DNA from 3 places in the Neobacillus sp. D3-1R genome. Region 3 is predicted to be linked to each of the others. Evidence: predicted binding sites of a transcription regulator. Region 3 holds the regulator's gene; each other region holds the start of a gene.
What was found. Region 3 encodes LexA, which represses DNA repair genes until DNA is damaged. Its sites were predicted from a motif close to CGAACATATGTTCG; they were not measured.

Region 1 (2,279 bases), 530 kb from region 3:
TCATCTGTTTGAATCTTAGATTCAAATTCTATTCCTTTATACTTCCGATAAATCCAACGTTCCTTTTTAATCCATTGGTTTCCTTGGATTCCATAGGCTAATACAAAGTTTTCAAGCTTGTCCGCTTGCTCACGTAGGATCGCTTGGTTTTCCTTTAACGGAAAAAGAAGTTCCGTTTTAATAGCACGAAAAACTGGTTCATAACGCCAATTAGAATGTAAAATTTCTAAGGTTGAACGGATCAGTTCCACTAACGGATGGTGAAGCATCGTTCTTTTTTGGTCAATAAAAAAAGGAATATCATAATCTGCAAAAACCGTTTCAAGAATTTCCTGATATTCCTGACCGTTTCGAATTAAAACGGCAACATCACGATAACGATAAGATGGAGACTCGCTTACTAGCTGTTTTATTTGGCGAGCAACACCCTCAACTTCTGCACGGCGATTGACAGCTTGTCCAATATGAATATTGGACTTTTGTTCAAACTTTACTACTGGTCTAGTATCGAAAAAAGCTTCCAAATGTCTTAAGGAATCGTTATTCCATCTTTTTTGCTTTGTAAAAGGTACTATATTTTCTAGTTCTATACCTTCTGTATGGGCAATTTCATAAATGGTTTGACATGTTTCTCCTGATAATCGGAAAAGGTGCAGTTCATCTGGTGGTGTTTGATAGAATGGCTCGTCTAAGGTCAAAGCAATCGTGACTCTTTTGCAATTTTTCATAAGAGCTGCGATAACCATATATTCTTGTGGTGTAAAACTATCAAACCCATCGATGTATACCTCAGCATTTTGAATAAAACTAGATTCATGTGCTTTTTCAGTTAGTAATCGAAAATAGTCTTCTGAATCTAAATATTTTTGATGCAGGGATTCTTCAAAACTTTTATAAATCAGTTCTAAATCATGTAATTTATCTTTAAGCACTCTTGTTGTACGAGGATCTTTATCAGAGAGTGTCTCACGTTTTATACTTAATTCATTGGGTTGAATACAATATCTTTTAAATTCAGTAAGCATTTGTTCCATCTGCTCAATAAACCCGTTTTTATCAGCTGCTTTATCAAATATTTTTAGATCAGCCTTTTTTTCCTCAATAATCTTTCGAATCAACATATTTAAACCAACACTGGTAAGATGCTGTCTGCTGATTCCACCTGTTTCTTGCAATACTCTCCACGCTAAACGGGAAAAACTAAACACTTGTCCCCTAATCATTCCATTTATATCATTACCTGTTATGAGGCGATATTCTGATAGAAAAGTCATTTGATCCGGTACTAAATAAATAATGGGGTTTCCTTCTGGTTTTTCTTTAAGATGGCTTTTCATTTCATTAAAGCAAAAAGTTGTTTTTCCAGTCCCCGAACGACCAATCAATAAACGAACAGACATCTACTTCGCCACCTCTTTCTCATATTTTATCTATTAGTATCTTACCACACAAAAGACACGAATACATGTTCGAGCTACTGACAAATAAAGTAAAAAAAGCGCATAGCTGCGCTTTTAACTTAATTGATGATTTTTTTTACTTTTTGAATTTAATCTTAATTCAATTCGTTTTCCTATATACCATAATAGAAAGATTACAACAGCTACTATTGCCGTTCGAAGTGGCTGAGTTATTAACGAACGAATATCATATCCGATAAAACTAATGATAAAAATCATTACCATTTTTCCAGATAGAACAGCTAGCATGTATTGGGCAGTGTTAATTTTTGATAAGCCAGCCACAATATTCACAACCGCTGATGGAGTAAATGGGAAACAAAGAAGAATAAATAATGGACCGAATCCGTGACGTTCAACCCAACCCATTAATTTTTGAACTTGAGAATGTCTTTGTAAAAAAGAGAAGAACCGTTTTTGACCATACTTTCGAAAAACAATAAAAACGATAAATGCTCCAGCACATGCCCCAATCCAGGAATATAGAAATCCAACCCACAAACCAAAAGCACTCGCATTTGCCATAATAAATAAAAATAGAGGTAAAAAAGGAAGGAATGCTTCAAGCATTGGTAAAAATATTCCAGGTAATGGTCCCAATGCTCGATACTCTTGAATTAATTTCATGATATTTTCTAAAGTTAACCATTCTCTTAGCGTATTAAAATCCATTTATTTATACTCCCTTTTAAACCAAGCATGTCCTATTTATTTTCCCCTAAGGTTGTTTAATAAACTCATGAAGTGCCGTTTTATTTACTTCCTCGTCTATCCAAAGGACAGCTCCCACTCCTTCAATTCTTCTGTTTTCAAATGACC
Region 2 (2,279 bases), 1.3 Mb from region 3:
ACACATTTCTAAAATAACATGCTTAATTTCCTCTTCCTCCTTATAATCACGCAGTAGAATCTGACTTTTGCCAAAGCTAATTTGTCCTTCCATAATCGGTGCACCGATTTCTGATAGATCAATTCCCCATGCATGATGATAAAGCTGGTTACCCATGATTCCGAATTTTTTTTCAAGCTTATTTAAATCATAACGAGCGAGCTGTCCAACATTAAAAATTCCCATTCCATTTAATGTTTTTTCAACACGGCGTCCAATTCCCCACATCTCTCTTAATGGTGATACTGGCCAAAGCTTATTCGGCACATCTTCATATGTCCATTCGGCAATCCCTTTCTTTTTAGCATCTAAATCAAGGCATAGCTTTGCCATGAGCATGTTGGGACCGATTCCAACCGCACATGGAAGCTGAAATTCACGTTCAATGTCGTCTTTGATTTTTCGGGCGATCGTCAAGGCATCCCCCCACATATCAGTGGCACCGTCCACTTTTATAAAGCTTTCATCAACACTGTAGGTATGGATAGCTTCCTTGGGGACATAACGATGAAACACCCGAGTAATTTCAGTTGAAATTCGTAAGTAGGTAGCCATTTTCGGTTCAATAAGATGAATCCGAGGATCATTTGGTATCTCAAACATACGTGAACCTGTTTTAATCCCAAATTCTTTTTTCATACGCGGTGAAGCCGCTAACACAATACTTCCTTGTCGCTCTTTATCACCAACCACAGCTATATAGGATTCTAGAGGATCTAATCCTTCTATTACAGCTGCACAGCTAGCGTAAAAGCTTTTCATATCAACACATAATATTTGTTGTTGTGGCATCTCGTTGTAATTAATCATTGCCTCTTACTCCTTTTACGAACGTTTGTTCCACAATATTATATCCTTATTTTAAGCGAATATACGTTCGTATTCAATGGGAATTTTAGTCGTTTTTCCTTATTCATTCGACTCTAAACGATGGAAAAAGGCAGAAAACACGATATAATCAGGTGATGAGGTGGCCTAAAATGGATAAAAAGTTTATTGTTAAAATGATTCAAAATAGCTTTAAACAATATCACCACGATTTAGAATCCATTCCATTAGGAACAGAAGATTATGAACGGCTTTACCAGCAAATCATTCAGTTAAAACAAGAAACAGACGCTGACTTGCATGACATTGTCAACGATGTGATATATGAATTTTTGACGAATTGATCCGAGGGAATAGAGATTCGAAAGGAATTAGACAAATGAATACATATGCAAACAAGCTTCGCGAATTATTGCTCAATGACCGTAATGAAGAAGAGGCAGTAAAAATGCAAAAATATATGCGTGACCAGTTTAAGTATATTGGACTGAGAGCACCAGCAATGAGGGATGCGTTTAAAGCGTTTATCGCTGAGAATGGGCTGCCAAAACATGAGGATTTACACGAAGTCATCCAAGAATTGTGGTCCTATCCAGAACGCGAACTTCAAATGGCAGGACTTTATTTACTGGACAAAATGAAGAAACAATTTACGAAAGAGGATATTCAATTATTAGAAAATATAATTGAGAAAAAATCATGGTGGGATACAGTTGATCATATCGCAAAACATCATGTTGGCTATATTTTTCAAATGTACCCAGAAATCATGCGACCAACAGTTGAGAAGTGGATTGAAAGCGGTCATCTCTGGTTAATGAGGAGCTGTATTTTATTTCAGCTTGGATACAAGCAGGAAACAGATGCGGAACTACTTGCAGAAATGATTGAAAGAACGAAATACTATAAGGATTTCTTCATAGAAAAAGCAATTGGGTGGTCATTGCGTGAATATGCCAGAAATAATCCTGAATTTGTAATGAATTTTGTTCAAACTCATTCCTTACCTAAATTAAGTGTCAGAGAAGCATTAAAGCATCTAAAATAATTAAATGGAATTCCACAAGCGAAATATGTAAAAAGGCACCTATTAAAAGGTGCTTTTCTCAAAACATTTTTAAACCTATGAAACTTTCCAAGACTTTCAACGTAAATTAATATAAAATGATTGTAACTTAAGAAGGAGTGATACCCAATGGCAAAATCAAAAGCCAAAAAAATTCGTGAAAAACTAGTTCGCGAAGGAAGAAGAAATCCAGAAGAAAGTCGAAGCCCATTTATTTTCACAGACATGAGAACTAGAAAAACAAAGACAAAAAAAGATTATCTCTATCAAAATAAATGTAAGAACCATTCATCCCAAGTAGGAAACGATGGTTCTTTTTATTTTGGTTTTTTTCACAAGATAAAAA
Region 3 (2,279 bases):
CAAACCTTTAAGTTAGTGGTAAAAACGATAGCACGTAAGCATGGCTTACACGCGACATTTATGCCTAAGCCGTTATTTGGGGTAAATGGTTCAGGGATGCACTGTAACCTTTCTCTTTTCAAAAATGGTGAAAATGCATTCTACGATCCAAGTGCAGACTTACAATTAAGTGACACGGCAAAACAATTCATTGCTGGAGTTCTAAAGCATGCTCCACACTTTACAGCTGTGACAAATCCATTAGTAAACTCTTATAAGCGTTTAGTTCCTGGATATGAGGCACCATGTTATGTTGCATGGTCAGCTCAGAACCGTTCACCGTTAATTCGTATTCCTGCCTCACGTGGTTTGAGTACTCGTGTTGAAGTTCGTAGTGTAGATCCAGCGGCAAATCCTTACCTTGCAATGGCTGTACTTTTAAAAGCTGGATTAGATGGAATTAAGAATAACATTACTCCACCAGCTCCGGTAGACCGTAATATTTATGTAATGACAAAAGAAGAACGTATCGCAGAAGGTGTTTACGACCTTCCAGCAACTTTAGCACAGGCCCTAGATTATTTAAAAGCTGATGAAGTTATTACTTCAGCTCTGGGTGAACATATTTTAGAACACTTCGTCGAAGCGAAAGAAATTGAGTGGGATATGTTCCGCACATCAGTACATCAATGGGAACGCGATCAATATATGAGCTTGTATTAATAGTAAAACCCTTGACTCTAGTATGAGTTAAGGGTTTTTTACTGGGTTTTGGAATGTCTTTTTAAAAATAAAAGCATCGGAATATTCCGATGCTAGCATAAGGTACTCTACTATCCTAGTATAAAATCATAAAATTAGTGGATGTGACGGAACACACCTACAACCTTACCTAATATCGTTACATTCTGTAAAATGATAGGTTCGAGTGAAGAGTTTTCCGGTTGAAGGCGGAAATAATCTTTTTCTTTAAAAAATCTTTTTACTGTTGCTTCGTCCTCTTCTGTCATGGCGACTACAATGTCCCCGTTATTAGCTGTCCTTTGTTGTTTTACTACTACATAATCACCATCTAAAATTCCAGCCTCAATCATGCTGTCACCCATTATCTCAAGCATAAATACATTTTCATCTGCAGGAGCAAAACTTGCTGGTAGAGGGAAATACTCTTCTACATTTTCGATAGCGGTGATTGGTAAACCAGCTGTTACCTTTCCGATTACAGGGACGTTAATTATATTTTGAGTGGGGATATTAGATTCTTCTAAATCTAATATTTCGATGGCTCTTGGTTTAGTAGGGTCACGTCTAATTAAACCTTTTGTTTCCAATCGAGCCAAATGACCGTGTACAGTAGAACTTGAAGCAAGACCAACGGCTTCACCAATTTCGCGAACAGAAGGTGGATAGCCTTTTGATCGCACCTCATCTTTTATAAAGGCCAGAATATCTTGCTGGCGTTTTGATAACTTTGTCATATTAGCGCACCTCGTGTCCATTTGTTGTCTTAATTATAGCATGTATTTCCAATACATACAAACATAAGTTCGTGAAAGTATTGACAACAAACAAACGTTCGTATTATAATCATTTCATATAAAGCGAACATACATTCTATAAGAGGTGTTAATAATGAAAAAACTTTGGTCTACATACTCATATACTATTTTACTTTTAGTAGTTAGTTGCATATCGGCATTATTTTTAAGGTTGGCTACGGATATAAATGAAGAGGATTACATAAAAATTAAAGTAAACTCAGGAGATACTCTTTGGGAAATGGCGGATCAATACACAATGGATAGCAAATTGTCAAAGGAGCAGTTTATTAATTGGGTTGTTTCTCATAATAAACTAGTTGATAAGCAACTATATCCAGGTGCGGAAATTATACTTCCTGTGAAAAACAATTCCTTAGGAGAAGGTACTGAATTAGCGAGTGCTGTTGGAGAATAATAATGAAAGCTATTATTTATTGCAGGGTTAGTACAAATAAAGAAAGTCAAGAATCCTCCCTTAAAAGACAAGAAGAGGAATTACTTTTCCTTTCCCATAAACTCGGGTTTGAAATAGTTAAAATTTTTAGGGAACAGGCAAGTGGATACGAATTTGAGAGAGAAGGAATATTAGAATTACTACATTTAATCAAAGTTGAGTCAGTTCATGCTATTCTAATTCAGGATGAAACAAGATTAGGCCGTGGAAACACGAAAATTGCGCTCTTACATTGTATTAGAAAAGAAGGTGTCAAGATATTCTCCATTTCCCACCAAGGGGAATTGCAACTTTCTGAAGCAGAT

Region 1: addB (helicase-exonuclease AddAB subunit AddB) is a predicted target of LexA. The motif match lies at 1,459-1,472, and genes of this name have one in related genera.
Region 2: ACSBPO_RS15200 (Y-family DNA polymerase) is a predicted target of LexA. The motif match lies at 906-919, and genes of this name have one in related genera.

What each region holds. Positions count from the first base shown of each region.
Region 1 is NZ_CP197471.1:1,148,004-1,150,282, reverse strand. It holds gene addB (helicase-exonuclease AddAB subunit AddB) at 1-1,400, opposite strand, end outside; gene ACSBPO_RS05780 (TVP38/TMEM64 family protein) at 1,515-2,132, opposite strand; gene ACSBPO_RS05775 (LCP family protein) at 2,179-2,279, opposite strand, start outside.
Region 2 is NZ_CP197471.1:2,953,209-2,955,487, forward strand. It holds gene ACSBPO_RS15200 (Y-family DNA polymerase) at 1-849, opposite strand, end outside; gene ACSBPO_RS15205 (YqzH family protein) at 1,020-1,211, shown strand; gene ACSBPO_RS15210 (DNA alkylation repair protein) at 1,247-1,915, shown strand; gene ACSBPO_RS15215 (hypothetical protein) at 2,063-2,279, shown strand, end outside.
Region 3 is NZ_CP197471.1:1,677,804-1,680,082, forward strand. It holds gene glnA (type I glutamate--ammonia ligase) at 1-702, shown strand, start outside; gene lexA (transcriptional repressor LexA) at 837-1,457, opposite strand; gene yneA (cell division suppressor protein YneA) at 1,612-1,935, shown strand; gene ACSBPO_RS08535 (YneB family resolvase-like protein) at 1,938-2,279, shown strand, end outside.